4 regions of the Alkaliphilus sp. B6464 genome follow, and region 3 is predicted to be linked to each of the others. Evidence: riboswitches for the same ligand, from Rfam matches in the RefSeq annotation. Region 3 holds a riboswitch; each other region holds the start of a gene.
The links. A riboswitch is a leader RNA that binds a small molecule or an ion and turns the genes downstream of it on or off. The one in region 3 is predicted to bind cobalamin.
Positions count from the first base shown of each region.

Region 1: it holds a riboswitch for cobalamin, as region 3 does, so the genes downstream of both, HYG84_RS04035 (energy-coupling factor ABC transporter permease) here and HYG84_RS16425 (ABC transporter substrate-binding protein) in region 3, are expected to answer to the same signal.
Region 2: it holds a riboswitch for cobalamin, as region 3 does, so the genes downstream of both, HYG84_RS09100 (hypothetical protein) here and HYG84_RS16425 (ABC transporter substrate-binding protein) in region 3, are expected to answer to the same signal.
Region 4: it holds a riboswitch for cobalamin, as region 3 does, so the genes downstream of both, HYG84_RS08805 (cobyric acid synthase) here and HYG84_RS16425 (ABC transporter substrate-binding protein) in region 3, are expected to answer to the same signal.

Region 1 is NZ_CP058557.1:809,725-817,953, reverse strand. It holds gene HYG84_RS04055 (sodium-dependent transporter) at 1-620, opposite strand, end outside; gene HYG84_RS04050 (hotdog domain-containing protein) at 1,000-1,380, shown strand; gene HYG84_RS04045 (3-keto-5-aminohexanoate cleavage protein) at 1,468-2,277, shown strand; gene fsa (fructose-6-phosphate aldolase) at 2,290-2,934, shown strand; cobalamin riboswitch at 2,980-3,157, shown strand; gene HYG84_RS04035 (energy-coupling factor ABC transporter permease) at 3,395-4,126, shown strand; gene HYG84_RS04030 (energy-coupling factor ABC transporter substrate-binding protein) at 4,110-4,403, shown strand; gene cbiQ (cobalt ECF transporter T component CbiQ) at 4,441-5,070, shown strand; gene HYG84_RS04020 (energy-coupling factor ABC transporter ATP-binding protein) at 5,071-5,874, shown strand; gene HYG84_RS04015 (sirohydrochlorin cobaltochelatase) at 5,951-6,730, shown strand; gene glpX (class II fructose-bisphosphatase) at 6,867-7,871, shown strand; gene glpX (class II fructose-bisphosphatase) at 8,037-8,229, shown strand, end outside.
Region 2 is NZ_CP058557.1:1,878,918-1,887,146, reverse strand. It holds gene HYG84_RS09130 (heavy-metal-associated domain-containing protein) at 1-193, opposite strand, end outside; gene HYG84_RS09125 (group II intron maturase-specific domain-containing protein) at 412-909, opposite strand; gene ltrA (group II intron reverse transcriptase/maturase) at 1,220-2,464, opposite strand; gene HYG84_RS09115 (reverse transcriptase domain-containing protein) at 2,980-3,714, opposite strand; gene HYG84_RS09110 (DUF3298 and DUF4163 domain-containing protein) at 4,409-5,014, opposite strand; gene rd (rubredoxin) at 5,213-5,374, shown strand; cobalamin riboswitch at 5,512-5,706, shown strand; gene HYG84_RS09100 (hypothetical protein) at 5,919-7,283, shown strand; gene HYG84_RS09095 (acetyl-CoA hydrolase/transferase family protein) at 7,310-8,229, shown strand, end outside.
Region 3 is NZ_CP058557.1:3,215,140-3,223,368, forward strand. It holds gene HYG84_RS16420 (FecCD family ABC transporter permease) at 1-236, opposite strand, end outside; gene HYG84_RS16425 (ABC transporter substrate-binding protein) at 268-1,287, opposite strand; cobalamin riboswitch at 1,426-1,602, opposite strand; gene HYG84_RS16430 (sensor histidine kinase) at 1,708-2,619, opposite strand; gene HYG84_RS16435 (ABC transporter permease subunit) at 2,637-3,389, opposite strand; gene HYG84_RS16440 (ATP-binding cassette domain-containing protein) at 3,382-4,305, opposite strand; gene HYG84_RS16445 (response regulator transcription factor) at 4,394-5,089, opposite strand; gene HYG84_RS16450 (ribosomal maturation YjgA family protein) at 5,435-5,692, opposite strand; gene HYG84_RS16455 (DUF3810 domain-containing protein) at 5,850-6,962, opposite strand; gene HYG84_RS16460 (D-cysteine desulfhydrase family protein) at 6,996-7,985, opposite strand; gene HYG84_RS16465 (ribosomal maturation YjgA family protein) at 8,067-8,229, opposite strand, start outside.
Region 4 is NZ_CP058557.1:1,806,773-1,815,001, reverse strand. It holds gene HYG84_RS08820 (helical backbone metal receptor) at 1-1,150, opposite strand, end outside; gene cobD (threonine-phosphate decarboxylase CobD) at 1,177-2,217, opposite strand; gene cbiB (adenosylcobinamide-phosphate synthase CbiB) at 2,251-3,201, opposite strand; gene HYG84_RS08805 (cobyric acid synthase) at 3,191-4,069, opposite strand; cobalamin riboswitch at 4,214-4,392, opposite strand; gene HYG84_RS20520 (hypothetical protein) at 4,432-4,563, opposite strand; gene eutH (ethanolamine utilization protein EutH) at 4,566-5,687, opposite strand; gene HYG84_RS08790 (N-acetylmuramoyl-L-alanine amidase family protein) at 5,926-6,654, shown strand; gene HYG84_RS08785 (Gmad2 immunoglobulin-like domain-containing protein) at 6,789-7,643, opposite strand; gene HYG84_RS08780 (CsxC family protein) at 7,911-8,229, shown strand, end outside.

The sequences.
Region 1 (8,229 bases), 1.0 Mb from region 3:
AATAGGAATTTAACTCCTTCCATAGCTCCTTCAAGGGTAAGAGAACGAAGCATAACAATAAACATCATAATAAATAGTGCAGGCATTAATATTTTAGAAGCTTTTTCAATTCCTCCACTGATACCACCCATAACAATTGCTAATGTAATAACCATAAAAATTGCGTGGTAAATAAGTGGCTCAACAGGACTAGTAATTAGTCCGCCAAATAGGCTTCCTAGCATATCTATATCAGCGGTGTTCAATACTCCAGTAACTGATCTGACTATATAATTTATTACCCAACCACCAACAACACTATAGAAAGAAAGAATTAAAAATCCAGCAAGGACACCCATAGCACCTAACCACGACCACTTTTCACTAAGTTTTTTATATGCACCTACAGCGCTTAATTGAGTATTCCTACCTAGAACTATCTCAGCTAACATCAGCGTAAATCCTACTAATAACAAAATAATGAAATATACAAAAACAAATGCGCCACCGCCATTTTTTCCAGCCATGTATGGAAATTTCCAAAGGTTGCCTAAGCCTATTGCCGATCCAGCAGCTGCCATAATGAACCCGAATCTTGAACCCCACTGATCCCTTGCTTTCTTTTCGTTTAAATCGATCATAATTTACCCTCCCTTAACTATTTTTTTAGTATAATTGAATTTTGTCGAATCTTTCAAAAATCACCTCCTGATAATAGGTTAAATCAATAATATTCAAAACATTTAGAATAATTACTTATATTATAATTTTATTTTTACTAAGATGCAAGTGATATATTTTTAACTAACTCGGAACTTTTTTTGAAATATTAACTAAATATTAACTAAAAATGAAAAACATTTAAATTTTTAGTTAATTCAATCAATTATCTTTTAAAAGAGGATTTTGTTGTTAAATAAAGAATATAGAATATAATATGTTAGAAATTAATAATATTTATTTAATTGTATGCAGAGAAACTTAAAGTTAATTATAATAATAAATAGGGGAGGTAAAATAATGAAGTCTATGATTAGAATGAGGATGAGCGCAGCAGATGCACACTATGGTGGGAATTTAGTAGATGGTGCGAAAATGCTTCAGCTTTTTGGTGATGTAGCAACAGAGCTTCTTATTAGAAATGATGGTGACGAAGGACTTTTTGTAGGCTACGAAAGTGTAGAGTTTACAGCACCTGTATATGCAGGAGATTATATAGAAGCAGTTGGCGAAATTACTAATGTTGGTAATTCATCTAGAAAGATGACATTTGAGGCTAGAAAAGTTATTGTTCCTAGACCAGACATTAGTGACTCTGCCTGCGATGTGCTAGAAGAGGCCATAGTTGTTTGTAGAGCAGTAGGTACCTGCGTAGTACCTAAGGTTAAACAAAGAAAATAATACAAAGCAGACTGTAGGAAGGTTTCATTTATTGCATTTGGGTTTAGAGAAAACATATCCTTAGTATGAATTTAAAGGGGGATTTAAATGGATAAATTAATTATTACAGCTGCTTTAACGGGGGCAGAAGTAACTAGAAAAAATCAACCTAACCTGCCATTAACACCAGATGAAATAGCAGAGGCGGCTTATCAGTGTTACTTAGCAGGAGCTTCTATAGTACATATTCATGCACGAGATAAAGAAGGTAATCCAACTCAATCATATGACGTATATAAGGAAATAAAAGAAAAGATAGAATCAAAATGTAATATTATTTTTCAGCCTTCTACAGGTGGTGCAGTTTGGCATGGACCAGACGAAAGACTACAGCCTGTAGAATTGAAACCTGAAATGGCTACACTTAGTGCTGGCACATGTAACTTTGGTCCAGATGTTTTCATGAACTCACAGGAGTATATGGAAAAGTTTGCTATTAGAATGAAGGAACTAGGTGTAAAGCCTGAGATTGAAGTTTTTGAAAGAGGAATGATTGAAAACGCTAAAGGTCTTGTTAAAAAAGGGCTAGTAGGTACACCACTCCATTTTGATTTTGTACTTGGGGTTCCTGGAGCTTGTCCAGCTACAGCAGAAGACCTTATGTATATGGTAAAGTCTATTCCGGAAGGTTCTACTTGGACTGTGGCAGGTATAGGTAGACATGAGCTACCTCTAGCTACAATGGGGATTTTGCTAGGCGGTCATGTTAGGGTAGGCTTTGAAGATAATGTTTATTATGGAAGAGGACAGTTAGCAGAATCAAATGCTCAATTGGTGGAAAGAGTAGTTAGAATAGCAAAGGAATTAGGTAGAGAGATTGCTACTCCTGATGAAGCTAGAGAAATATTAAAAATTTAGGCGGTGATAGTTTTGAAATTATTTATTGACAGTGCAAATATAGACGAGATTAGGGAAATAAGCAAATGGGGGATTCTATCAGGTGTTACTACAAATCCGTCCCTTATTGCAAAAGAAGGAAGAGATTTAAAACAGGTTATAGAGGAAATTACACAATTAGTGGATGGTCCTATTAGTGCAGAAGTTGTAGGTGAAACTGCAGAGGAAATGGTAAGTGAAGCTGAAGATCTTATAAAAATTCATTCAAACGTAGTTATTAAAGTACCTATGACAGAGGAAGGGCTAAAAGCTGTAAGTAACTTTAGTAGTAGAGGAATAAAAACAAATGTGACTTTAGTTTTTTCAGCTACTCAAGCTTTATTAGCAGCTAGAGCAGGTGCTAGTTTTGTAAGTCCGTTTCTTGGTCGATTGGATGATATCGGTTATGATGGAGTTCAATTGGTTGAAGAGATTGCTCACATTTTTGAGGTGCATAATATTAGTACAGAAATAATTGCTGCAAGTACTCGTCATAATCTTCATGTAGTAGATGCGGCTAAGGCTGGGTCACATATAGCGACTATACCATATAATATATTAAAGCAAATGGTTAAGCATCCTTTAACAGATATAGGTATAGAGAAGTTTCTAGCCGATTGGGAAAAGACTAAAAGATAAACATTGTAGAAACTTTTGTTATATGATACCATATTAGGTGAAAAATGAATATTGAAAACTTTAGGTTCTTTTTGATTAATAGGGAAATCGGTGAAAATCCGATACAGCCCCCGCTACTGTAAGTGGAGACGAAATTAACTTTTGCCACTGGATTTTATCTGGGAAGGTGTTAAAAGTAGGATGATCCACAAGTCAGGAGACCTGCCTAATAGTTTATATGTAGTAACCTTCGGAGGGAAGGGAGACTTATATTTTGTCAACTGTTAATTTAAGTGTATATCTTAAAGTGTACATTTTTATAGACTTGGCAAAGGGTCCCTAACATAGAAGGTTGGGGACCCTTTTTGTTTCTCCAACATATTTTCTATGTTTCCCTCTTACTGATTTTATTAGGTTAGAAACTAATAAGCACTGAAGGCATAATACCAAATGCCTTTAAATAAAAGTGAGAGGTGATTTTATGAAAAACAAAAAAACAGTACTTTTATCCATCGCATTGCTTCTAGTAATAACGCCAGAAGTGGTACATGCAATGCACATTATGGAAGGCTTTTTGCCTGCTAAGTGGGCGATTTTATGGTCAGCTATTACTATTCCATTTTTTATTATTGGAATAAAAAAAGTAAGTACCATTCTAAAGGAGGACACCAATAAAAAGGTACTATTAGGTTTGGCAGGAGGTTTTGTGTTTGTTTTATCTGCACTAAAAATACCATCGGTAACAGGGAGTTCGTCTCATCCTACTGGAGTAGGATTGGGAGCAATATTATTTGGACCCACCACTATGACTGTTATAGGAATAATTGTTTTACTGTTCCAGGCATTACTACTTGCCCATGGTGGATTAACTACATTAGGAGCTAATGGATTTTCCATGGCAGTTGCAGGGCCTTTTGTATCCTACTTTATTTATAGGATACTTAAGAAAAGAAATGTAAATATGACCTTTACTGTATTTTTAGCTGCTTGTATTGGTAACTTAATTACTTATGTTGTTACAGCCTTCCAACTAGCATTGGCATTTCCTGACCCTATTTCAGGCTTTGTTGGTTCTCTAGGGAAATTTTTAACAGTATTTGCAGTTACACAAATTCCATTGGCTATAGTGGAAGGATTACTTACAAGCATTATTTATAATTTATTAGCAGAATACAACAAGGAAGGAGTCGTTAGCCTTGAAACAGTTAAGTAAAAAGAATTTATTGCTTTTTTTATTGGCTATTGTTGTTATAGTAGCGCCACTAATTATTAATAGCAGTGCTGATTTTGAAGGGGCAGACGGTGAGGGTGAAGAGTTAATTCAAGTTATTGCCCCAGACTATGAGCCTTGGTTTGAAAGTATATGGGAGCCGCCGAGTGGAGAAGTTGAAAGCTTGTTATTCTCTGTTCAGGTAGCAATTGGAGCAGGAGCAATAGGCTATATTTTAGGCTCCATGAAGGAGAAGAAAAAACTTGCTCTTAATAGATAAGTATGCACATACAAACAAGTTAACAAATTTTAACCCTATGGCGAAGTTTATCTTTGCTATAGGGGCCTTGAATATTGCAGTGTTAATAAATAATTTGTATATAAACATATCTATATTTTTTATTATGGCATTTTTAACTACCTTTGTAGCAAATATCCCATTTAATAAATATTTTAAAATATTAATTATACCTTTTGGGTTTTTAGCTGTAAGTATTATTACTATATTAATAGGTATATCTAATGTAGATATATTTATTTGGAGCATTAAGATTTGGAATAAGTATATAGGGATTACATATCAATCTTTAATAGATGTGCTGCATATTATTATGAGGGTATTGGCGGCCATATCTTCAACATTTTTTTTAGGATTAACCACACCTTTAAACAATATTATTAAGGTACTTAAAAAAATTAAAATTCCAAACTTGTTAATAGAGCTACTAGTATTGATATATAGATTTATTTTTATTTTTCTAAAAGAAGCAAATGAAATTTATACTATTCAAGAGATGAAGTTCGGATATACAGGTTTTAAAAATAGCTATAGATCTGTTTCATTACTTATTAAGCATTTATTTGTAAGGGTTTTAACTAAGTATGAGAGCATGGTTATCGCCTTGGATAGTAAACTATACGATGGAGAATTTAAAATAGGTGATTAGATGATTAAGGTAGAGTCTCTAGAATTTAAATATGAAGATGGCACTAAGGCATTAGATAATATAAACATAGATTTAAACAAGGGAAAAACTATAGGAGTTATTGGAGCTAATGGCTCTGGGAAGTCTACGCTGTTTCTAAATATGATAGGTATTTTAAAGCCTAATAAGGGTTGTGTAAAGTATAATGGGTCCAAAATAAACTACAACAAGAAATACCTAAGGGAATATAGAAAGAAGATTAATATTGTATTCCAAGACCCAGAAAAGCAATTGTTTTACTCCAATGTATATGATGACGTAGCCTTTCCCCTTAGAAATTTAAATATTTCTGAGGATAAGATTAAGGTGAGGGTTGAGGCTGCTCTTAAAAAAGTAAATGCCTATGAGTTTAAAGATAAACCAGTTCATTTTTTAAGCTATGGCCAGAAAAAAAGAGTTGCTATGGCAGGTGTATTAGTAATGGATTCTCAAGTAATATTGTTGGATGAACCAACTAGTGGATTAGATCCCTATATGACTAAGGAAATAAAAAATATAATTAAAGAAGTAGCTACTGAAAAATATATTGTAGTATCAAGCCATGATATGGACCTAATATATGATGTGTGCGATTATATTTATGTTTTAGGAAGAGGAGAAATATTAGGAGAAGGACTAGTGGAAGAAGTATTTTTGAAGGAGGATTTACTAGAAAGAGCCCTCCTCGAAAAACCTTGGCTAGTAAAGATCCATAAAATTTTAGGCACACCATTGTTTAAAACGGAAGAGCAATTATTTGATTATGGTATTCAAAAACATATGTAAATTAAGAAGAGTATTAGAACTGGTAGGTATAAGATAAAAGTTAAATTCTAATGTACACAGAAGGAAAGGAGATACTATGAAAAAGGCTATTATTGTTGTCAGCTTTGGTACTACCTATGAGCTAACTAGAAAATTATGTATAGAAAGCATTGAAAACAGAATAAAGGAAAAATATGAAGATTTTTTAGTAGTTAGGGCATTTACTTCTCAGATGGTAATAAATAAATTAAAGAAAAGGGATAACTATTTTGTAGATAATCCAATGGAAGCCTTATATAGGATTAAGGAAGAGAAAATATATAATATATTTATTCAGCCCCTTCATATAATTCCTGGCTATGAGTATGAAAAATTATTAAAGCAAGTTGAAAAGTTTAATAGTGAAAATAGTGATTTTAACATAAAAATAGGTAGGCCCTTACTTTATGCAGATTCAGACTATATTAAGGTTGTAGAAGCACTAGACTTAGATGGAAACAATAAAGATAAGGCAATAGTATTTATGGGACATGGTACAGAACATTCTGCGGACAATGCTTATATTAAACTAGAAGAAACATTTAATGAGAGATGGTATAAAAATATATACATTGGTACAGTAGAAGGCAATAAAACTATAGATGATATAGTTCCTCATTTAAAGGAAAATAATATTAAAAAAGTTGATTTAATGCCATTTATGCTAGTAGCAGGGGATCATGCCATAAATGATATGGCATCGGAGGAAGAAGATTCTTGGAGAAGTAGGCTTGTATCAGAGGGGATAGAAACAAATGTAGTATTAAAAGGCCTAGGAGAAGTAGAAGGTATACAAAACATATATATGGAGCATTTAGAAGATATATTAACAAAGTAATTTGGGGGAAAGGGAAGATAGATATATTTCCTTATTTTATAATAGGATAGCACATTATGGAATTTGGTAACCTAATTGACATACTTAAACCCATTCTATATACTTTTATTGTAATTAGGATGAGGAGGAATAGATAATGGATAGAAATTTGGCCCTAGAATTAGTCCGTGTAACAGAGACAGCTGCTTTGGCTTCTGCTGGTTATATGGGTATGGGAGATAAGGAAGCGGCGGATCAAGCGGCAGTAGATGGTATGAGAAGAGCATTTTCAAGTCTTTCTATAAAAGGAACAGTTGTAATAGGTGAAGGTGAGCTTGATGAAGCTCCAATGCTATATATAGGTGAAGAGGTAGGATGTTGTAAGGATGGAGATATGGAAGTAGATATTGCAGTAGATCCATTAGAAGGAACAACTCTAATTGCAAAAGGACTTCCTAATGCTATTGCAGTATTGGCCATGGCACCAAAGGGGTGTTTACTGCACGCACCAGATACTTATATGAAAAAGATTGCTGTAGGCCCTAAAGCAAAGGGAGTAATAGATATTAATGCATCTGTTAAAGATAACCTAGAAGCTGTGGCAAAGGCTCTAAATAAAAATATAGAAGATTTAACAGTAACAGTGCAAGATAGACCAAGACACGATCAACTTATTAAAGATATTCGTGATGCTGGTGCTAGAATTAAGCTTTTTAGCGATGGAGATGTGGCTACTGCAATTGCTACTGGTTTTGATGAGACGGGTATAGATATTATGATGGGTATCGGCGGTGCTCCAGAAGGGGTTATTGCTGCCGTAGCTCTTAAATGCTTAGGCGGGGATATGCAAGGCATACTATATCCTATGAGTCCAGAAGAGGATGAAAGATGTAGAGCTATGGGACTTTCTGAGGAAGATGTTAAGAAGGTACTATATCTTGATGATTTAGTAAGTAGTGAAGATTGTTTCTTTGCTGCGACTGGTATTACCCAAGGAGATCTTTTAAGTGGTGTTGTTTATACTGGAAACAACAGAGCTTCTACTCATTCTGTTGTTATGAGGGGACAAACTGGAACCATTCGTTTTGTAGAAGCAGACCATCGTTTAGATAAAAATGATACTTTAGTTGAAGTAATGAATAAACATAGAAAAATAAGATAATAATATGCCAATAATAGAGATAGTAATGTACTATCTCTATTTTATTGTAAGGCATATATTGGAAATAGTATATATTATTCACAATTAATATAGCACAATTGATTGACTAAAATAATATAACATTAGTATAATATTAAAGTAGAACAATAATTTGGGGGTGTAGTAATGGATAGAAATTTAGCGCTTAACCTAGTTAGAGTAACTGAGGCTGCATCAATTGGTGCTGCTAAATATATGGGTAGAGGAGATAAAAACGCTGCAGACCAAGCTGGTGTAGATGGAATGCGTAAAATGTTTCAAACAATGAGTATAGAAGGTGTGGTAGTTATTGGAGAAGGTGAAATGGACGAAGCACCTA
Region 2 (8,229 bases), 1.3 Mb from region 3:
AACCTACTTTTTCAATAGTATTTTTGATTTCATCACTATTTTGAACTGCTTCATCAAAATATACCTTTACTCTACTCGAATTAAAAAGCACCTCTACCTTTTCTACCCCAATCATTTTTTTTACGGAAGCTTCAATTTTCATTGCACAGCTAGGGCATGTTAATGTTTCCAATTGGTATGTTTTTGTTATCATAATAGACAACCTCCTTAATATTTTTTATTTTTTATCTTTTATTTTATATCTTTATTATAGCTATAAGTTTGTTATTAAACCTTGACCTAGGTCAAAATTAAAAAATTTATAATTTTCTAAGCAATAATAAAGTAGGGAAACTATTTTCATAGCTCCCCCCTTATCAAACCGTACGTGCCCTACTAAGGCATACGGCTTACCAAATGTTAAAATGTTTATCAAGAGGATGCATTCCAGGCATTTTGCATCTTCTGGAGTCGGTGGGGAGTGTAATACTCTTCACCCTTTTCATGTGTTCTTTCTATGGCACGCTGTACTTTTTGCTTTGATTTGCTTTTTAATTCTTCTAGATAATCTTGTAGTGTATATCCATATGCTTTATTTAGATATAGCCAATAGCTAGGTATAAGTTTAATTCCCACAAAGAAAGCATTATTCCATTTGGAATTCATCTTCATTCCTTTCTTTTGAGAGGGATGTTTATGAATAAACGCTACGCGTAATCTCCTTCTTATATAACCATCTACAGATAATAGTATTGTTCTCATCCATCTAGTTACGCATCGGCTCTTTTGGCCGTATTGCTCATTAGTTTTAATAGCTTTTATTACAGTTGTATAGTAGTTAACTTTTCCCCGAATAATTGGATTAACTCGGTTTATCCACTGTTCTTTACTTAGGGTTAGTCTCTTTTGTGTCTTTTCTTTAATTTTCAATCGAAAGTCCTTAATAGAATCTTTCTTAGGAGTAACATGGAAAATTTGATTATTACCCTTTTTTCCTGGCCTCCAATGATGAAAAGTAAATCCTAAGAAGTCGAAATCTTCTTCTTGAAAGTTAACTATTTTTGTTTTCTCTTTTGAGACTTCTAATTCTAATTCATCTAACTTTTCTTTAGTTAGAGCTTCTGCCCTTTCAATAGCTTCTTTTGATTTAGCAAACAGTAAAAAGTGAGTAGACCTAAGGAACCTCCCCTTAAGTCCCTCTCAGAACCGTACGTGAACCTCTCAGCTCATACGGCTCCCATTATCCAGCCGATGGTAATATTCCAAACCTCCAGTGTGCAAACAGATTCTTATCACGCCTTGCTATTATACCAAGCCAATACTCAGCACGTCGCCTTGACCCTCGCTTCTTATATTTTCTACGAACCCAGTTAACAAGACATCCATTGATATACCTTAATACATCGTATATCTCTGATTTGTAGAAATGCGTGTAATAATTAATCCAACCCTGTATCTTACTATTGAACATATTTGCTATATCCCATAAATCTTTGTCAGGTTTCAGTTGCAATTTCCAACTTCGGACTTCTTTCCGTATAGATTTCTTTGCTTTCTCGCCAATAGCTGGAAGAAAGTTTGTAAAGAATTTTCCATACTTATTCTTTGCATGTCTTGGTCTGAATGTATACCCTAAAAAGTCAAAAGATGTATATTCATGATTCCCCTTTCGGTCTTCATCTTTACAATACACGGTTCTTGTCTTTTCTAAGTTCAATCCAAGTCCAAACATCAGAAATCGCTCTTCTAATCTTCGTTGAAGATACTTCGCCTGCTTTAAAGATACGCAATGTGCTATTCCATCATCTGCGTATCTTGCCCAAGGTATTGTTGGAAACTGTTTTGTCATAAAGTCATCAAATACATAGTGTAGAAACAAGTTTGAGAGTACTGGACTGATTACCCCACCTTGTGGTGTACCAGAAGTTCTTTCGATGACTGTTCCATCCTCCATTTGAAATGGTACAACCAGCCAGCGTTTAATATACATAATTATCCATGCTTCTTCTGTATGCCGACTTACCATTTCTATTAGGTAATCATGCCGTATATTATCGAAAAGACCTTTAATATCAAATTCTAACACCCAATCTTTTCTCCAACATCTTTCTCTTGTGATCTCCAATGCTTGTATCGCTGATTTATTCGGTCTATATCCATAGGAATCCTCATAGAATATTGGTTCTACACAGGGTTCAAAGTACATTTTAGCCACCATTTGTGCAACCCTATCTTCTACTGTTGGTATTCCTAAGATACGAGTCCCTCCATTTTTCTTAGGTATTGCTACTGCCCTTACAGGTTTGGGGAAGTAACTCCCTGATGACATCCTATTCCAGATTTTGTATAGATTATTATTTAGATTCTTCTCAAAATCTTCAATTGATTGTTCATCGACTCCGTATGTTCCCTTGTTTGCTTTCACCTTTTCGTAGGCTTCTTTCACTTTCCATTTTGAAATATTATATGGCTTTGTTTCTTGCATAAGCTCCTCCTCCTTTCAAAGTTGACTTATTCTTGAAACTGAATAACTCGGGTTCTTCACTCCATTCCCATTACAGAAACTTCCTCACTACTACAACCCAATCTGCCCCCATGACTGCATTGGTACTCTTATCTTGCGGTTCTTCCGCTTGATATACTCCCTTGACATCAGTCCGTGGGTTCCCACGTTCCGTACAGACGCCTGTATTAAGTTCATGCCACCTTTATGCCGCCCACCATCTAGGCAGTAAACAGGTTTCCCCTAGACTTATCCCAGATTAACGACAACCCCCTGGTTTTGATGGAATCTCTACGCTTTCGACATTTTCGTAAGTGGTTCACTTGCTCGTTCATCTCCTTAATACGCACTTGACAGTTTAGATACTGCCTTTTCCTTAACGCTCAATACCATGGCTTTTGACCACAGCACCTTAAGGTAGTTTGAAACCTCCACCTGTATGGCGATTTCGGCGGGCCTACCGCCATCATCTGCACAGCATAGCTGTCTTCAAGTAGCTACGCTACTTGGACACGCCTTCGTGGCGCACAGTCATCAGCATAGCGAACAAATCTTATACCATGTAAATCCCATTCCCAGTCTAATTCATTTAGATATACATTGGCAAGAAGTGGTGAAATTACCCCGCCTTGCGGTGTCCCGTAGTCAGAATGTATGAGTTTTCCTTCTTCCAAGAATCCTGCTTTAAGCCATTGATCAATTGTTCCTAATATTGTCCGATCGGATACATATTTCTTTAGAACTGTTATGAGCTTCTTATGAGAAATATTATCAAAGAATCCTTTTATGTCGCAGTCATATATATAGTTATATCCTTGTTCAATATTCCATAGGATTATTTGCAGTGCCCTTTCGACTCCGCGATTAGGTCTATATCCTACGGACCAGTTATGAAAAAGTTTATCTTCAAATATTGGTTGAAGTACATTTACTACACTTTGCTGAACAATTCGGTCCTCTATAGTTGGAATACCCAATGAACGTTTCTTTTCATTTTTCTTTGGAATGTATACTCTTCTAACTGGTTGAGCTTGGTAAGTTTTTGTCTTAAGATTATTTAGCAGTTCCATGATGTTTTCTTCTAATTTAGCCTCATAACTTTCTATTGTTTGACCATCTATTCCACCAGCGCCTTTATTCGCCTTTACTTGCTCAAAGCTTTGGGTTAATTTACGATCAAACAACAGTTGTCCATATACACTATGTAACTTGAATTTCCACTCTTGATTCATTTATTATTCCACGCCTTTCCTTGATGTACTTTTAAACGGTTTTACCACGGTAACATGATTGTTAGCATTACATCCAATTCATGACTTGGAGCCATAGGTCGCTCCCCTTCCGTTCATTTGATGTTATGGTCATCAAACTACTTCCGTACTATGAGAACGTCTGACTTCTCCATCTGTTCTTTGTCACTTCGGATTACCCTTATAGACTAGAACCCTACCTGTTTGGAAAGATGGAGACCTCACGGGGTTATCGCATTTCCCTTCACAACATACCCTGCACCATCACGTTTTAAGTCACATTTCCTTGGTCTGACGTCTAAAAGAAATGTCTTTTAGTGGGCTTCCTCATTTTTCGCAAAGTCGCCAACTTAACCCGCCGCCGTGCTTCACACTTATTGTATTAGGGTCTATTGTTTCGCCTACGGGTCTCTCGATTATCCGCATCTCCTTCAGACAATACCTCACGATAATGCCCTAGATTAAGCTTCCCGAGCTAGGTCAGTCTCCTCGGGGATGGACTTTCACCATCTGGGATTCAACATCTATTAACTTCTGCCAGTCGTTTCATCGAAATGACGTCTCTGTCCATTAAAGATATGAAGGGTGCTAACTGACTTAGCACCCCATGCGACTGCCCGTCGCACAAAAAGATGCCTATTAGCATCTTTTAGTTTATACATTTTTTTAATATATGCTAGTATAGCATTTGTCCTAAAGGCCCATCTTCTTTTATTATATCTTGAATTTCATAAACCGATATAGGAAATTGCGGAAAGCCATATGCATATGGCTCTAAATCATAAAGTTGAAAATATATAACTAAGGCTTTATCCGCTATATAAAAATCTTGATCTGGTCTAATTTTATCGAATTTTGTTATTAGCGGAATATCTCTTTCTCCTATCTGTTCTTCAATAATTGCTGATAACACATCTACATAATTACTGCCATCTTTAAATAAATCCTTTAAGGAATATAGTTTTCCTGTCTCCACATCAAAAGTAAGTGATTTCATAATTGTTAATCCATGGGCTCCTCCAGAGAAGGCATAATTGGTTAATGCAATACTTAGTATACCTCTCTCATTTGTCTTAATTTCATAATAACCTGTAATTGTAGTCTGTGGATTTTCATAATATCCTTGATCCTTTATCATTTGATAGACTAAGTTTAATATGTTACTATTTATTTTTTTCTGTACATTTATATTATCTAATCCACTTACTACTGGATAATACACTTCTAATCTTGGCATTGTTAATTTCATTGTACTAATATAAACCGGAAATCTTTTATCCATAACTTTTTCTCCTCTCAAATTAAATGATTGAGTTAATTACATTTTATTAATAATACTAAAAGTAGTTACATCTTTGGAACAACTATACTAGCTAATTTATATTCTTTTTTTGTTTACTGTTGCATATTATTGGGTATAATGGTAATGTTGAAATACATAATTAAATTAAATATCATTTTAAGAGAGAGGAGACATGTAATTATGAAATATGTATGTATACCATGTGGCTATGTTTATGATCCAGAGTTAGGAGATCCTGATGGAGGAGTAGCTCCAGGAACAGCTTTTGAAGATATCCCAGAGGATTGGGTATGTCCAGTTTGTGGCGTTAGCAAAGATATGTTTGAGCCAGAAGAATAATTAAAAATACATAAAATATAAATAATAAAGGAAGGACAATTGTCCTTCCTTTATTATTTATAGCTAGATACTAATTTCAACACACGAATAAAGATATTGCCTATATATAGATTGTCTGATACAATAACTGTGAAAAAGTAAATACATAGATTTATGGTGCTGTTTTAATTAAATTAACAGCTTAAAAGGGAAGTTCGGTTAAAATCCGACGCGGTCCCGCCACTGTAAAGAGGAGTACATCTATAACTATGCCACTGTTTTGTAAAAAATGGGAAGGTATTAGATGTGTTATGATTCTAAGCCAGGAGACCTGCCATAAAGAACAATACCGCAATAACTTACGAGGATAAGGAGGTGTTATGGGCCATGCATTAAGGGAAATTAATAAATTAATATCCTTTAATTAATATTGTGTGTTGTCTATAACCTTTTTCCTTAGGGAAAAAGGTTTTTTATGTTTTTGACACCTAAGAGCATAAAACACAAATAATTTTAACGGTAGTTTTGAAGCCATTGACTACTAAATAAATAGGGAGGAATATTAGTGAGCTTTGATAGTATTTCGTGGATACTTAATCCGTTTATACTTATGTTTATTGCAGTGTTTTTAGGTATGTTATTTGGACAGATAAAATTTGGTAAATTTAGATTTGGCGTATCTGGAACATTATTTTTAGGGTTGATTGTAGGATGGTTAGTAGTTGATTATGCAAAACAATTAAATACAGAAAATTATGGATATAAGGCAGCAAAATCTTTAATAGAAACAAATGTTATTTCTCAGGATTTTTTTAATATATTTTTAATTTTATTTATAGCATCTGTAGGACTATTAGCTGCTAAAGATATGGGGGTAGTATTTAAAAAATATGGATGGAAATTTATTGTATTAGGGTTTTTAATGACATTATCGGGTGCTATTGCTACCTATGGTGTTACCTTACTAAGTTCTAGCTCAAATCCTTATGAAGTATCTGGTGTATATACAGGAGCTTTAACTAGCTCTCCAGGACTTGCTGCTGCCATAGAAACTGCAAATAGTCATGCATCCGATTGGGCAAATCAATACGAAACATTAAATTCACAGAAAAAAACAGAGCTACTTAAATTATTAGATCCATCAGGAAATCTGACAACTGAAAATACTGCTAGTTTAACAGATGACCAAAAACAGGAATTAATAAAAATTGCTGAAGCAGGAATTGGAATTGGCCACGCCGTAGCCTACCCTTTTGGTGTAATGATTGTTATTATTGCCGTTAATTTATTTCCAAGACTTTTTAACATTGATATAAATAATGAAAAAAAATTATTTATAAAAGAAATAGAGGAATTACAAAAATATTCTAATGAAAATGTAATTCAAGAGGTAGAATTTGATTTAACCGCTTTTATAATAGTCTGCCTTACTGGATTTACCTTAGGAAGTATTAAAGTATCTTTAGGTCCTCTAGGTAACTTTAGCTTAGGGATTACTGGAGGTGTATTAATAGCTTCCCTATTGCTTGGATATATAGGTAAAATAGGATTTTTAAATTTCCGAATGAATAATAAATTGTTAGCTATTATAAGACAATTATCCCTAGCTTTCTTTCTGGCAATTGTAGGTTTGAGATATGGGTCTGAGGTTTTTAGTGCTTTAACAGGTTCAGGCGCTATATTAGCTATAGTATCAATAGTTGTAAAAACCACTGCAATGCTTACTGGACTAATTGTTGGAAAATATATATTTAAAATTAACTGGGTTATGTTATCTGGGGCTATTTGCGGAACATCTACCCCTGGATTAGGAGCAGCTATAGATGCTGTGGGTAGCGATGATCCTGCAAAAGGCTATGGAGCAATATATCCATTTGCACTGCTAGGAATAGTTATTTTTACAATAATCCTGCATAATATGCCATTTTAGTATATAAAATTTTAGGAGGAAACTATATGATAACAGGTAGAATTAGAAACTATAACCTTATGAACAAAGTTGTTTCAGCTACAGAAGCTGCTATGTTAATAAAAGATGGTATGACTGTAGCTACCAGCGGATTTACACCTTCTGGATATCCCAAAGCTGTACCTTTGGCATTAGCACAAATAGCAGAAGAAACAAAGGAAAAAATAAAAATCAAATTGTACACTGGAGCCTCTGTAGGCGACGAGTTAGATGGTACTTTAGCAAGATCAGAAATTATTAGCAAGCGGTTACCTTATCAAACTAATAATAGTATGAGAGACTATACAAATAATGGGGGCTGCGAATATTTAGATATGCACCTAAGTCATGTATCTCAATATGCCAACTATGGTTTTTTAGGAAAGATAGATATAGCTATTGTAGAAGCTGTGGCCATAACAAAAGAGGGGTATATTATACCTTCTACATCTATAGGTTGTTCACCTACCTTTATAGATTTAGCAGAAAAGGTAATAATTGAAATTAATACAAGCCAACCCCTTGAGTTAGAAGGTATGTCTGATATATATATTCCTGAAGCACCTCCAAACAGAAAACCTATAGGTCTGACTAATGCTAGTCAAAGAATAGGTACAACTTACATTCCTTGTAATATAGAAAAAATTGCTGCAATTGTTATAACTGATATTGAAGACAATGTTAAACCCCTAGCACCAATAGATGACATTTCTAACCAAATTTCAGGACATCTAATAGATTTCTTAGAAAATGAAGTAAAAAAAGGTAGACTATCAGAAAACTTATTGCCTTTACAATCTGGTGTCGGAAATGTTGCTAATGCGGTCTTAGGAGGATTATTACATTCTAAATTTAACAATCTTGTATGTTATACAGAGGTTATTCAAGATTCTATGCTAGATCTACTTGATGCTGGAAAAGCACTACA
Region 3 (8,229 bases):
AAAGATAAGCAGATGCCTACTAATGCACCTACTATTGTACGTGGAAGTCTTACATTCCATATTATTTGATAGTTAACTGTATCTTTTTGATAAAAGATAGCTTTAATTATTTCTACCGGAGCTATTTTTACAGCTCCATTACCAACGCTTATGAAAAAACTTGCAATAAATAATAATATGAAGATTATTAGTACTATAATTTTACGAGGTTTTTCTTCTTCCATACCTACTGACATAAAATTTCTCCCATATAATTAATAGTTTCTCTTATTCAAATAAATCTGTATAAAGATGTTTTGCTAACCCTTCATAAGCCTCTGCATATCTATGATTTGCTTTATACATATAAAGATCCTTTGGTAAGAGAATATATCTACCTTCTTTTACTGCCTTTAAGGAAGCCCATGCTGGATTTGACTCTACATCCTTTTTAATTCTATCCAATACCGCTTCCATATCACTTCCTGTTGTTTGAACAAATATAAAATCTGGGTCTTCTTCTATTATTTTTTCTAAGCTAAAGTTTTTATCATCTAAAGTATTATTGGATGTATCTGCAATATTAGCTGTATGAAGATCTTTTAACATTTCACCTAAATAAGCATCTGACCCTCTAGCTGTTATACTTTTTGCACTGGCCATCATTATTAATACTTTATAACTCTTATCCTTTGGTGATTTTTCTATTATCTTCTCTATATTCTCTTTAACTTGCAAAGCATTTGCTTGGTAAAGATCTTCTCTTTCATTTAATGCAGTAAATAACCTTACAAGTTTAAAGTAATCATCCTTTACAAAAAAGTCTAAGGCAACAACTCCAATTCCATTATCCTCTAATATAGGAACTATCTCCATCTGAATTTTTGAGTTGCCGTTTAAAATTACTAAATCTGGCTTTAATGATAATACCTTCTCAAGGCTTATTGCTCCTAAAGTTCCTACTATCTCGGCATTTTCTGTTCCTTCTACTATCTTATCCTCTGATTCTTCTATTCTACCAACTATAGTACCTCCACTTTTAGCCCAGATTTCTAAATATGAATTAAAAAGAACTACTACTCTTTCTGGATGCTTATTTAGTGTGACTTGCTGATTTCTACTATCAGTAAAGGTAACACTGTCTTCACCTATCTGTACTCCATACTCCTCTAACATATTTTTTTCTAGTTCATTTACTACTTCCTTATCATTGTTAGGTTCTGCATTATTTGCTTGGTTTGAACATCCTGCTATTGTAGATATTGATAATGCTAACAGTAATGCTAGTGCTGCTACTCTTTTCTTCATTTTTCATCCTCCTGTTTGTAGTTTTTTCCCTGGTGGAGGGTAATAAAAAATCCCTAACCGTATAAGTTAGGGATTTATCATGCACATAAAAAGATTAAATACAAAAAAATAAAAGTCTCCCCTTCCCACCGAAGGTTACTTAATATAAACTATTAGGCAGGTCTCCTGACTTGTGGATCATCCTACTCTCAACGCCTTCCCAGATATAATCCAGTGGATAAGTTGATTTCGTACTCACTTACAGTAGCGGGGGCTGTATTGGTTTTTCACCAATTTCCCTATTAATCTTACAGAACCTAATGTTTCCTATTTAGTTTTCATCTACTATGTTAGCACACAATGGAATTTTATTCAATAAAGTTTCTTTGATAATGTACCAAGATTACAATAGAATACATTCTATAGGTGTTATGATGTTCCCTAGGAAGAATGTGTTGTTTTCCATTTTATTATTATACTAAGCTTGCAATCAGCTAGTTCTGCTGAAATTTCATGTCCCATTTGTTCGACTAATTCTTTTGTTATAGATAATCCAAGTCCTGTGCTTTTGTCACTCCTTGTGAGGTCAGCTGTAAAAAAACGTTCAAATAGATGGGCTATATCTCTCTCACTTAAATTATGTGCAACATTTGTAAATGTTGTTATAATATAACCGTCATACTCTTTTAACGATATATATATACACTCATTTCCATACTTTAAAGCATTCTGTATTAGGTTTGAGAAAACTCTTTTTACTGCATTTTCATCAGCAATAATTAATGATACTTTTTCATCTATATCGATAATAGGCTCTATCTCTTTAGTTAAAAAATCCTTATAGAATGATGCTATTAAATCACACATTATATTATTTATATTTACTGATTTAAGCTCAAACTTATATTCCTTACCTTCCAGTCTTGATAAATCATAAAAGCTAGATATTAAACTTTGTAATGACTCAGCTCTTCTTTTAACTATATCTGCATATTCTTTCTTTTCATGACAAGGTAAGCCATCATCCTCCATAAGCTGTATATAACCCATTATTGATGTAAGTGGTGTCCTCAGATCATGTGATATATTTGCAATAGCCTGTCTAAGTTCTAAATCCATCCTCTTATGTTCAATTTCTGATTTTTGTTTTTCTTCTAAGGTTTTATTTATTTCTGAAGCCAAATTTTCCATCTCTTTATTAGAAAAAGTAAGTAATATTTTTGAATTAGTATTAGTCTTATTGATTCTACTTAGTTGATTAGTTATATTCTTAACTTCGTTATGTGATAAAATACAAAGAGTGACAAATATGCCACATATAATTATAAGAAAAATAATAGTTAATAGTTGCATAAATATCACCCTCCATTTTACTTAATCTCTTTTTTGTTAAAGTATAACATACCTAAAATTGTAAACACTACTGTAAATCCGATACCTACTAAAGCCGCAAAACCTAAAGTATTGCTCGCTACAGTATCAGCTTTTATATTGGATAAGTTTGTTGTAATAAGAAACTTATTAATATTCATAAGTTTTGGAGACACAATTAATGAAAGTAGACTAATAATATTACCAGTCATAGAGAATACTCCGAAGTAAACAAAGCTAGACATTGTATTGTTTTTAAATATAATTCCTAGAAAAGTGCCTACAGATATTCCTCCAATCCATAGTGGGAGTGCTACCAGTAATCTTAATGAAAAATCTTTAACTATATCTATTGAAAAGTCCCTACCAAGCCCAAACAGCATTGCTCCACTTCCTAAAAATACAGTTAGTATAATAAATGCCGCTATAGTAGATAGAACAACTGTAGCAATTATCTTTGATAAAACAATTCTGTTTCTAGGTATACCAAATGATACAGCATTCTTCAAAGTCAAATTTTTATTTTCTTCACTTGTAACAATGTCAATCATCATTAAAACTAGAAATAGTGGTAAATTAATTGATTGAATACCCATATACATTAATTCTGAAAGATCCATATTAGCATTAACACTTGTGGCCTTCATCAATATATTAAGTGATAATCCTAAACCGGATATTATAATTACAAAGCTCCAATAATATAGTCTGTTAAAATTTCTATACAGCTCAGCTTTAATATAATTAAGCATTATAATTACCTCCAATCAAATCAATAAAGTAATTTTCTAAATTGATACCAGTTTGATTTATGGAGGATACCATAACTTCATTAAGGACAAGAGCCCGAGTTACTTTTTCAGGAGTATCTACATAATCATATAATCTAATTTCATTATTATTTAATACCTCATATTTTTTAGTTTCTAGTTGTTTTTCTATTATAACCGTAGCTTTTTCTGCATTGTCTACTTTAATCGCTAAATGACGCTTACATTTTCCTGCTAATTCCTTAGACGATATTTGTTCTAAAAGATAACCATTGTGAATAAACCCATAGTTAGTTGCAAGCTGAGAAAGTTCACCTAATATATGGCTTGATATAATTATTGTAATGTTTTTTTCCTTATTAAGTTTTAGTAGAAGCTCTCTAAATTCTACAATTCCAGTAGGATCCAACCCATTTATAGGCTCATCTAGTATAAGTAAATCTGGACTTCCAATTATAGCGAAGGCTAAACCTAAACGTTGCTTCATACCAAGGGAAAAGTCTTTAAATTTTTTCTTCCCTGTATCCTCAAGGCCAACCATTTTAAGAGTATCCTCTACACATTTTTTGTCTACAATACCTTTTTGTATCCTATAATATTCAAGGTTTTTAGTTGCAGATAAGTATGGAAAAAAGCTTGGGGTTTCAATTATACATCCTGTTCTCATTCTTGATTTGCTTAGTCCATCATTTGATGTTTCACTAAATAACTCTATATCTCCACCAGATGGCATTGTAAGTCCACTTATCATTCTAAGTAGAGTTGTTTTTCCGGCTCCATTTTTACCAACAAGCCCATAAATATCTCCTTGCTTTATATCTATATTAACATTATTTACAGCAAGATGATTTTTGTATCTTTTAGTTATATCTTTTGTTTTAAGTACTGTTTCTGTCACTTAAGTCAACCTCCTTTTTCTTGTATGACTATATATTAAAATACAATTTACAAGACGGCATAAAGAAAAACTTAAGAAAGACTTAAGTTTATTCACTCATTTTAAATCCGATTCCCCATACTGTATGAATATACTCTGTATTTGGATCAGCTTTAGCCAGTTTTGATCGAAGATTACTTATGTGAACATTTACTGTATTATCATCACCTAAAAATTCATCCTTCCATACAGCTTCAAATAAATTAGCTTTTGTAAAAACTTTATTTGGGTAGGACATTAAAAGTTCCAATATAGCAAACTCCCTTGCTGTAACAGAAATTAGTTTACCCTTAATGGTAACCTCTACTGTTTCACTATTTAATATTAAATCTTTATGTGATAATATATTTTGTTTTTCGTTTGTATTAGAAAACACCATATACCTTCTTAGTTGAGCTTCTACCCTTGCTAAAACCTCATTAATATCAAAGGGCTTTATAACGAAATCATCTGCGCCAAGTTTTAATACTTCTATCTTTATATCCTGTGCTAATTTTGCAGAAATAACTATAATAGGCATATTCTTTATTTTTCTTACATGAGAAATGATCTCCTCTCCTGCTATTCCTGGCAGCATTAAATCTAGTAAAACAAGTTGAAAATCATAATATTCAAGGCACATTTTAGCTTCAGAGCCTGAATAAGCTGCTCTTACATTATACCCCTGCTTACTCAACATTTTGCATAATAGATTATTTATATCTATATCATCTTCTACTACTAATATGTTTATATCATCCCTCATTCTATATACCTCTCTTTGTTCCTATAATTTATTTGCTTTTACATATTTAGTATAGTTTATTACATATTTGCTTTCAATGTTAAATATAAAGGAGACAATTTTTTGTCTCCTTTATATTTAATCTTTATTTAACTTATCTACTTCCTCCTCTCTACTTAATATTTAATTTTAAAAAACAAATAAAAAACCCCCATTCCTAAGAAAATCTTAGGAACGAGAGTTATCTTCGCGTTACCATTCTAATTTACTTGCACTTCGCAGTACAAGTCTCTTTAAGTACGTCATATATTATGATTATACTCTATATTATGTGAATTATAAATATATTATATACCCATTTTAAACTTATACCATAATAATTTGTTTTTCTATTAAAACGCCTATTGCTATCCCAACAGTATATGCTAGTAAGTCACTCCACAAAAATCTGTACCCTAAAATTGACCTGCCAATTGTTGTGTTTCTTATTGTATTTATCCATTGTGATTGATATAACTGACTAACCTCAATTGAGAAGGAAAATAAAAGAGATATAATAGTAATCCAAAAAGTATTTCTTCTATTAAACAAAAATCCAAATATAAAAAAATCATAAGCGCCCATAGAGTATCTCCTAAATAAAGATTAACCGAATTTGGAAGATAATCTGATAAATATCTTGAACCTAAACCCAAAATAATAACTACTAAAGCTAATATGAAGTAAGTAAATCTATTTCTTTCTTTTAGCATTAATTTTTAAATTCCTTTCAAAATCTTTTCTATATTTCGCCGTGTTTTATAAAATGAGCTAAAAGCAAATCTACCATTCTTCCATAACTTTTCGTTCCCTCTTTTTCACCATTTATTTTAAGATAAGTATCATTTACTCTATTAGCTGTTTCATTCACTTTGCCTTTATATCCTTTCCAAAATTCAGTATAACTTCTGATATCTCTTTTTAGTTCGTCTGAATAAGTTGTACTTAAATTTGCTGCTAGTTCAGCATCTTCTACTGAAAGAGCATTCATGGAATGAATTAAAGCTAATATGGTTCCTGAGTATTGAAAATCTATGTCTGGATGAGCAGATGCCGTTAGATATGCAATATAATTCGCTTCATCCTCACTGGCAAATCCTCTTTGATGAGCCATTTCGTGAAGTACGGTAGCTGGTAGTAGTAAATTAGAAGTAGCCGTATTAACATTGGCCTCTGCTGTAAAAGGAAAATACATTCCTGTAATTCCTGTATAAAGCATTGGCTTAGAAAGAATTATTGGTTTAGGTCCTCCGTAATTACCAGAAAGTACTTTTACTGTTTTCCCAAGGGTTTCATAACCTAGAAATGCTCTAGAAAAAATATCTTTGTAACCTCCTGCTAAATGCATAACTCCATCTGAATTTTCAGGTACATCTATTCTCAATATATTTGCCTTCTCAATTAAAGCTTCATTTAATTTATAGAGCTCTTCCTTCGAATAGGATTCTGTTTGTAAATCTAGTATTGCGCCTATAGGCATTCGACTATAATTGAAACCCCACATTAACATAAAAATTACATACACAACACAAATATAAGACAAAACCTTATAGAAAAATTGAAGAAACCCACCTTTTAATAGCTTATATATAAAAAGTACAACTATTACTGGAATCATAATTAGATGTCCAACATATAAGATCTCAGCTAAAGAAAATGGAAGTATACCTGTAATTTGGCTAACACCTTGGATTATCCACTTATTAATGGTACCCGAGTAATACCTTTCTAATATTTCCTGATGATTTCCCATAAATTTATTAATTGAAAAACATAATAGAATCATTATTAGTACCAAAAGTAGATTAGATTTCCTTTTAGACTTGAATTTATCAATGATTAACAAGCTATTCATTTAAAATTTTCCTCTTTTCTATAATTTACAAGTCTAACTAAAAAATAAATCCTTTTTAGAAAATAACCCAAATAAACCACCAGTATGGATAAATAAAATATTCTTGTACTTATTAAAATTTCCTTTTTTTATTTCATTAACCAATCCATACATGGCTTTACCTGTATATACAGGGTCTAAAATAACTCCTTCAAGCTTAGCAAGATAATGTATAAATTCAAGTTCTTCAGATCTACTTATGGCGTATCCTTCGCCTACATATCCATCTATTATTTGAATCTCTTCCTTTGAAAAATCTATAGTCTTATCAATATAACTAAAACTATCTTGAAGAATTTCATAAATTCTACTTTGAAAATAGGATGCACTATCGCAAACATTGATTCCAAAAATCTTAGTTCCATGTCCTAGTAATTTATTCGCCAAAAACATTCCTCCATAAGTGCCTCCAGAGCCGACAGCAAGAGCAATGGCATCAAATTCAATTCCCATTTTCTTTTCCTGCTCTAATATTTCTTCCATCCCAGTATAGTACCCAAATGTGCCTATCCCATTAGATGCCCCTTCAGGAATTATGTATGGCCTATATCCTTGCTTAATGAGATTAGCTTTAATGCCTTCCATAATATCCATTCTTCTTTCTCTATAATCTTCAGGACTTATAAGCTTAATATCTGCTCCCAAAAGCTTATTAAGAAAGTAATTCCCCTCTAGAGAATCATTTCCACTGCTTCTAAGTACTACACAGGAAGCAAGTCCTAGTCTTGCAGCGGCTGCAACTGTTGCTCTCGCATGATTAGATTGTATTCCACCACAGGTAATTAAATAATTACAGTTTTGATCTAATGCTTCCTGTATAACATATTCTAGTTTTCGAATCTTGTTTCCTGAAACTTCAGATCCTGTCTGGTCATCTCTTTTTATAAATATTTGAGGTCCACCTAATTCTTTTGACAATCGATCCAGTCTTTCTATTCTAGTAGGTAAGTTTGCAAGATGAATTCTATTTGGTAACTTTATCATTTTTTATCCCCTTTCTTATAACAAATAATTATATCCATTAGTAATGTATCCTAGATTTATATTATTTTCTAGTTTATTTTTCTATTCTTTAATTATTATAAACTTAAAAATAATGTGTTTTTCTAGTAAAATACCTATTACTATTCCAACGATATATGCTAATAAGTCGCTCCACAAAAAACCATAACCTAAAACTAATCCACCAATTGTTGTGTTCCTTATTGTATTTATCCACTGCGCTTGA
Region 4 (8,229 bases), 1.4 Mb from region 3:
ATATATCTCTATCTACTGTAATATATTTTTTATTTTTTATAGCCTTTAGTCCAGCATAATTAGGATTACTTGCCATAGTATTGTATCCATCAGCTGGCCCAAAAATAATATCTGGATTATTATCCACTAGCTTTTCTAAGCTATATTTCCAGCCTGTAATATCATTAGCTACGTTAACTCCACCTGTAACTTTAATTACATCTGCTATGAATGTATCTTTCCCTGCTGTGTACTCTCCACCTTGCCCTGTACCAACTACATAATACACATTTGGCTTATTTTTAATTCTCGCTGTAAAAGCTTCTACAGTATCAACTTTAGCTTTCATAGTAGAAACTAAAGCCCTAGCTTCATAGTTTTTCCCTACAATAGCACCCATTTTTAAAGTATAATCATACATTTCATCTAATGTATTAGGAGAATTCTTAGCTACTACATTAATTCCTGCCTTTTCAAATTGCTTTAATACTTCCTCTTTATAGTGGGTACCTGCAATAACTAAGTCTGCTCCTATAGAAACAACAACCTCTGTGCTAGGATCTTTCATAGTTCCAACATCTTTAATTGACTTTGCTGCTACTGGATATGTACAATATTGAGTTCTACCTTTAATCATATTTTCTGCACCTATTGCAAATAATGTTTCTGTTACACTTGGTGCTAAAGATACTATAGTTTTCGGCGCCTTAGTTACTGTATATTTCTTTCCTTCACCTTCAAAGGTTATAGGATAGGTTATTTCTTTAGTTTTAATAGCACTAATCCCTCTTGTATTATTATCCCACTTAATCTCATAACCAAGGGTTTCCATAATAAAACGTAGAGGAAGATATACTTCCTGTCCTTTTTTATAGGTTTTTGCATCTAAAGTCATTGGAACTCCATTTACTTTAATACGGTTTGTATCTATAGTAAACTCAAAAGTAACTTGGTTATTTTTAACTGTAGCAACATTATTTTTAACAGAAATATTCAGTCCTAATGTATTAAGACTTTTACCTGCAATATAGGTTCTTCCATTTAGGTTCTCCATAACAACAGACTTTTTACTTCCAGCCACTGTAAAATTACTTGCCGAAGCAAAACTTAAACTAGTAAGTAGCATAACTAGCATTAAAGTAAATGATGTAATTCTTAATATTTTTTTCATTAATTTTCCTCCTAAAATATTCAAATCTAAATCAAGTTATACAAACTATGTATTAATTTTTCATTTTCTTCTCTACCTCTTACGGCAAGACGTATAAATTGATCGTTTAATCCTTTAAAATCGGTACATGTTCTAATATATATACCATAATTCAGTAGAGTACTTTTTACATTCTCCCCAGAAGAATTCTTTAGTTTACACAGAAAAAAGTTTCCTTCACTAGGAAAAACATCTATATTATTAATCGAAGATAATCCATTTAATAAAAAGTTTTTTTCTTCTTCGTACCATTTCTGTGTACGATTAAAATAATCATTATCCATAAGTAAAATATCTACTGCCTTTAGGGCCAAACTATTAATAGTCCATGGCTCTTTTATATAGTTAAGTTCTTTAATAATATCTGTGTCTCCAAGTCCATATCCTAGTCTTAGACCAGGTATTCCATAAGTTTTAGTCATAGATCTTAAAATAAAAATTGGATACTCTTCTACAAAGCTACTTAAAGAAATTTTTTCAGTAAAATCTATAAAGGACTCATCTACAAATAGATAGCAATTTTTCTTCTTAATAACTTCCAATAGTGGCATAAGCTCCTCTGGCTCATAAAATACACCTGTTGGATTGTTTGGGTTACAAAGTACCACTACTTGGGGATTTAGATTTTCTATACTCGCTAATAGTTCTGGCATATCTATACGAAATCCAGCCTTTTCATGTGTATAAAAATGAAAAATACTACTACCTGAAACTTGAAAAGCCCTTTCATACTCTGTAAAAGTTGGCTGTATCAACAAAACTTTAGATGCCTTTATAGCTCTAGCAAATAGATAAATAAGCTCCGTCGCACCATTTCCCAAAATTATTTTATCAGCTTCCTTGTCCAAATACTTAGACAAAGTTTCTTTAGCTGTTTTACCATCTATTTCCGGATACCGTATTAACATTGGTAGCTCCTTTTCTAGCTCTTTCATAAGCTTAGATGGTACCCCTAAAGGATTAATATTTACACTAAAGTCTATTACTTCTCTTTGTTTGTGACCAAAATATCCCCCATGCTTATTCAATTTTCTGACTCCCCTTCTATACTATGTTTAGCTTTAAATATTCATTAAAATAAATCCTACTACCATTAAAAACTCTGCACCATACATAATTTTAATAGTATTAATTATATGTTTCGCTGTTAAAGGAGTATCTTCATCGCCTATAGTTGGTTTATATACTCTTTGACCAAAGTATGTATTAGTTCCTCCAAGCTGTATTTTAAGTAGTCCTGCTACAGCCGACTCTGGATAGCCACAATTTGGACTTTTATGGTTTCTTCTATCTCTTATTAGAATTTTAAAGCCTTGCTTAACATTGTAGCCTAGTAATCCTCCCGCTAAGACCATAAAAAGACTACCTATACGAGCAGGAATATAATTTGCTATGTCATCTAGTTTTGCAGATGCATAGCCTATTTCTATATAAGGCTCCTGTAAATATCCAACCATAGAGTCTAAAGTATTTATTACTTTATAGCCCAGAGCAAACTGTACTGGAACTCCGAAGTAAAATCCAATGCCCATGTAAAATAGCGGAGCTAGTACTCCATCGATGGTGTTTTCTGCCACTGTTTCAACAACACCTCTTATTACTTCTTCAAAGTCTAATTGGGAAGTATCTCTTCCAACTAAATAGGATAGCATTTTTCGACTTTTTTCTATATCTTTTTCATACACTGCCTTGTGTACCTTTTTTGCCTCCACATCTAAACATTTAGCAGCTATAGAAGTGTAGAGTAAATATATCATAATTATGGTTTCAAATAATGGATGTATAAGCTGAGTTACTTTAAGTATTAATGTAGACACAGTCAAAACGGTAGCTAAAGATAGTAAAGCTAATATAAATCCTCCCAGCTTTAAATTTAATCCGCTTTTTCTGATGATTTTTTCATATCTACTTATGCTCAATCCTATCCACCTAATTGGATGAGGCCAATTTGGTGGATCACCTAATACAAAGTCTAATGCGACTACAATTAGTAACAAAATGCTATTGTCCATTATTAATCCCCATAATACTTCTAATATTTTCTATATCAATATTCTCTCTAACAGTAGTAGCCAGCTTATCATATTCTAATTCCTTTATTTTTTTATAATCTTCTGCACTGGATTTCTCTTTAATATCTTTTCTTCTACCGGCTTCCTCAGGATCAACCAAGCTATCTTCGTCTTCAATATTAATTTCAAAGTATGGAATTACACCTAAGCAGGGCTTGTTCACCAAATCCTCTAGCATTTTTATGCCTGGTTTTAAAATCTCCAAATCTCCTCTAAATTTGTTTATAATAAATCCTTTTATTCTATTTCGTTCTTCTTCATTAAGGAGCATAATAGTTCCATATATAGAAGCAAAAATACCTCCCCTATCAATATCCCCGATAAGAATAACAGGAGCATCTACTAAGTTTGCTAACCCCATATTTACAATATCATTTTTACTTAAATTAATTTCTGCTGGACTTCCTGCACCTTCAATTACTAAAATATCAAATTTACTACTTAAAACATCATATGCATTCTTTATTACCTTTTTTAGTTCTATCTTTTTCTCTTGGTAAAGTGAAGCTGGCATATTACTAGTTAAAACTCCATTTATTATTACTTGGCTTTTTCTGTCACTGGTGGGCTTTAATAAGATAGGGTTCATTTCTACTGTAACCTCAATTCCAGCCGCTTCTGCCTGTATAGCTTGGGAACCTGCAATCTCTTTACCATCTTTAGTTATAAATGAATTAGATGTCATATTTTGAGATTTAAAAGGTGCTACTGAAAAACCATCTTGCTTAAAAATTCTACATAGTGCAGCAGTTAGTATTGTTTTACCAACTGAAGAGGATGTTCCCTGAAGCATAATATTTTTAGCCAATTTGACACCTCCTTTAGGATTTTATTTTTCTTTTGTCTTGGAAAACAAAAAAACACATAGAGTGTCTATGTGTTGAATTCATCAGATAAGATAAAGTTAGATATGATTATATGATGAACCTTCCATACTTCCCTCCGAAGCTGTGATTCTTTCCTTTTCAAGGCAGGTCTCCTGACTTACAGATCTATTTACTATCTTCCCTTCCCAGTTTCCCAGTGGATACGAAGATTTCATACCTGCTCACAGTAGCGGGGGCTGTAGAGGATTTCAACCTCTTTCCCTTTTAACTTTATAAACAAAGCACCTTGAAATTATTTAATTTTATATTATAAACTTATTATAGTTTAGTTACAATATCATTGTCAACCTAGTAATAGGTTTCTTAATTTGTGCAACTCACACAACTTTCCATTTATATTACCACCTACAATTATTATAGCACCAACTTCTGATATGCCCCTACCATATCCTGTAACAATTGCAGAAAAGATCACATTTATTCGATAGCTAACTCCAATATTTTTTCTTCCTCATAATTAGATATATTTTTTTGATTTGGCTTTGTAATCAGATATGCTATAGTTATAGACCCTACACCACCAACAACTTTGCTTACAATAAAAGGTGTAAGCATAGACTTATCTATTCCTGCAACAAATCCCAGTTGTCCACCTAATACAAAGGCTCCACCTACGGCAAAGGCCGAAACCATTACCTTTCCTCTTTCGTGCATATCGTGCATATTAGCAAACCCCGGTATATTGTTTGCCAAGCTCATAATTAAAGCTGTGGTAGCCTTATCACATATACCCAAAGCATTACCCATTTTTGCTAAAGGCTTTTTAAATACATTGGTCATAACAAGTACCATAGGATAAGCACCAGCTAAAATAATAGAAATACTTCCAACAATTTTAAGTCCTTCCTCAAAAGGCTCCATAGCCGTTATTATTATTTTTCCTGTTACATTTTGTATAATTGAAATTACAAGACCTAATGTCCCTAAGGTTACAATTGACTTGCTAAACCAATAAAATCCTGTAATCATTTTTTGAGGCCATTTACTTAAGCCTATACCTAAAATAAGTGCAATAAAAATAATAGGCAGAAGATTTTTAACTAATATTCCTATTGGTAAGCCCATAGATATGCCCCCTGCAAATCCACTAATAGGAACAGTTAAAAGTCCTGCTAATATTCCCTTTGTAAAATAAGGATAATCTTGTTTTTGAATAAGTCCGGCCCCTATTGGTATAGTAAAAATAACAGCTGTGCCTAAACTAGAAGATAATATTAAACCTGCGAAAAGACCAATTTCCTGATTTTCAGCCATTTTTATCGCAGAAAGATATCCTCCCATATCAGAAGCTAAAATAGATGCAGGAAATATTGCAGGATCTGCCCCTAAAAAAGAAAATACAGGTCCTACTATTTTTTCTAAGCTTGTAGATAATAGAGGTGCTATGGAGTAAATTCCTATAATTGATAAGGCTAAATTCCCCATTGCCATAAACCCTTCTTCAAACTTTTGCCCAAGCCCTAATTTATATCCAAATACCCTATCCAATGCTCCTAATCCCATAAAAACCATAAGAATATATAGTATTATATCATTCATTTTAGACTTATGCCCCTTCTATATATGTTCTTAATTTTTGCACATTTTAACCTTCCTTTACATCGTACAACAGGGCTATTTAAATTGTCAATCTTTTCATTAGTTATATAACTTAACCTTTAGATGCACTATGGGTTTTCCCTTAATAATGACTTAGTTTATTTTTACTTTTAAATTCTATATGAATCTTTCTAAGAGTATAATGGATTATATGATTTTATTAAGAAGGTGATTTATTATGTTTAACAAAACAATTTTTCTAGTTATTAAAGTTAATAAAAAAATTGTAACAGCAATTATTGTATTTATATTACTATTAATTCTTATTCCTCTTTTTATTTCAAACAATCCTATTGCTGTATTTAATACCAACAGAAAAATTATAGTGGTAGATCCAGGACATGGCGGCATAGATGGAGGATCTAGTAGCGCGGGTCTGTTAGAAAAAACTGTAAACTTACAGGTTTCTTTGAAACTAAGAAAGATACTAAAGGATAAGGGTATAAATGTTGTTATGACAAGAAATTCTGATGTATCATTGGAGTCTAAAAGCAATTTAAAGTCTTCAAGATATAATAGAGACCTACATGCTAGGAGAACAATTATAGATAGTAATAATTCTACAGCCTTCGTAAGTGTCCATATGGATTCATATAAAAAGTCCAGTGTAAGAGGTGTTAGAATATTCTATTACTCCGAATCAGAGGAAAGTAAACAACTAGCCCAAAGTATTTGTAATAGCGTAAACAAAATGGTTTTTAAAGACTTTTTAAATATAACAAATGTAAAGGCTGAAATAGCAACTGGTAATTATTATATATTGAGAACATCTAAATCTCCAGGAGTTATAATAGAAACTGGTTTTATAACCAATCCTATAGATAATAAGCTTATACAAACTAATGATTACCAACAAATCATGGCAAAAGCAATAGCAGAAGGTATTGTAGAATATATGTATAGGTAAAAGATTAAAAACTTTATGTTTTCTTAGACAATACGAGTTAGGCTGCCAGCAATTAATATTGCTAACAGCCTAAAATTATTTTTTACTATATAATGGTTAAATCACACTTTAAATTTTGAAGCAATATCTTTCATCTATTCACTAAATTTAATAGAAACCCTGTCCCTTGCTACATATTCCCCTTCCTTTGCGGTATACTCTCCAATCTCTATACTACCAGACTCACTATTAGGCTTAGGATAAGTTATTTCAGTATCAAATTTCCCCCAATTAGGTCCACCTGCATCTGCCTGTAAATGCTCTTCATAAATCACTTTATCCTTATCATCTAAAACTCTTACAGAAAATGCACCTTCAAAGGCAATAATCTTACCTTTAATTCTTACTGGATTGCTTATACCTTCATTTTCTTTAGGCAATTCAAGTTTTGCTAATATAAGTTTTTCTTTAGATTTAAATACTTCCTCATTTTTTGTTCTTATTTCATATTGACCGACTGAATCTGAAGGAATTTCTAATATAACTGAAGGATATGTAATAGCTTGACTAACTATCTCCCCTTCCTTCGGCTCTACTATTTCAAATTTAATAACTCTATGATATTCTTCTCCTGAATAATCTTTTATATGAATAGAATAGCCTCCAGTAGGTCTCTCTTTAGAGTTTATTCTAATATAGGTAGCATCAGGGTGCTGAAAAACATAAGCGCCTTCTATTTTATCAAATTCATGGAACCACTCTTTAGCAGCTTCTAATATTGACTCTTCCTCTACTATTTTCATCTTATTCTTTATACTTTCATCTATAGTATTTCTTGATTCCATAGCTTCTTTATCCTTATCTATATTATTGTCAATTTTATCTTCTGGTTTTTCAGAAGGAGTAGGCCCTTTACTTATATTACAACCCGTTATAGTTATAGCTAATAACATACTAATTAAAAGTAAAGGAACTCTATTCTTAAAAATTCCTATTTTACTAACTTTCATCCATATCCACTCCCTTTTTATTTAGATTATATTAATGTTTATCAAATCTAAAGCTAAGCCTATGTATAAAACTTATTCCCTTGTATATTATACCCCCGATATCATCTGTATAGCATTTAAATATTTATTAATTTTAATGATCTTTTCAACTAAATATCATTAAAATTTTAAAAAATATTCACAAAAATACAATAACGGAATAAGATGTACTAGGAAAGAATATAGGATGTCTTCATATATCATAAAAATCAATAGGAGGAAATCAGTATGGATAATAGAGAAGTTTCTGTTAATAAAATAGATATGTCAGCTTATTCTGTCAAATCTGATAATATTAATATACAAGAAAAATCAGAATGTAAATCATATTGTGTTGATGTAAAAGCTGAAACATTAGGTGATTGTGACAATAGCCCAGTATCACTATCTCCAATTACAACAGGTGCTGTAGCTAAGATACCAGTTGTTTTAGCTGAGTTAGCAGTTCGCTTTAATGTTACTTCATTAATTAATCTGCCTGAACCAGCAATGGAAATTAAAAATATTAAGAAAAAGGTAAAAGTAACTCAATGTATGCTTATACAAG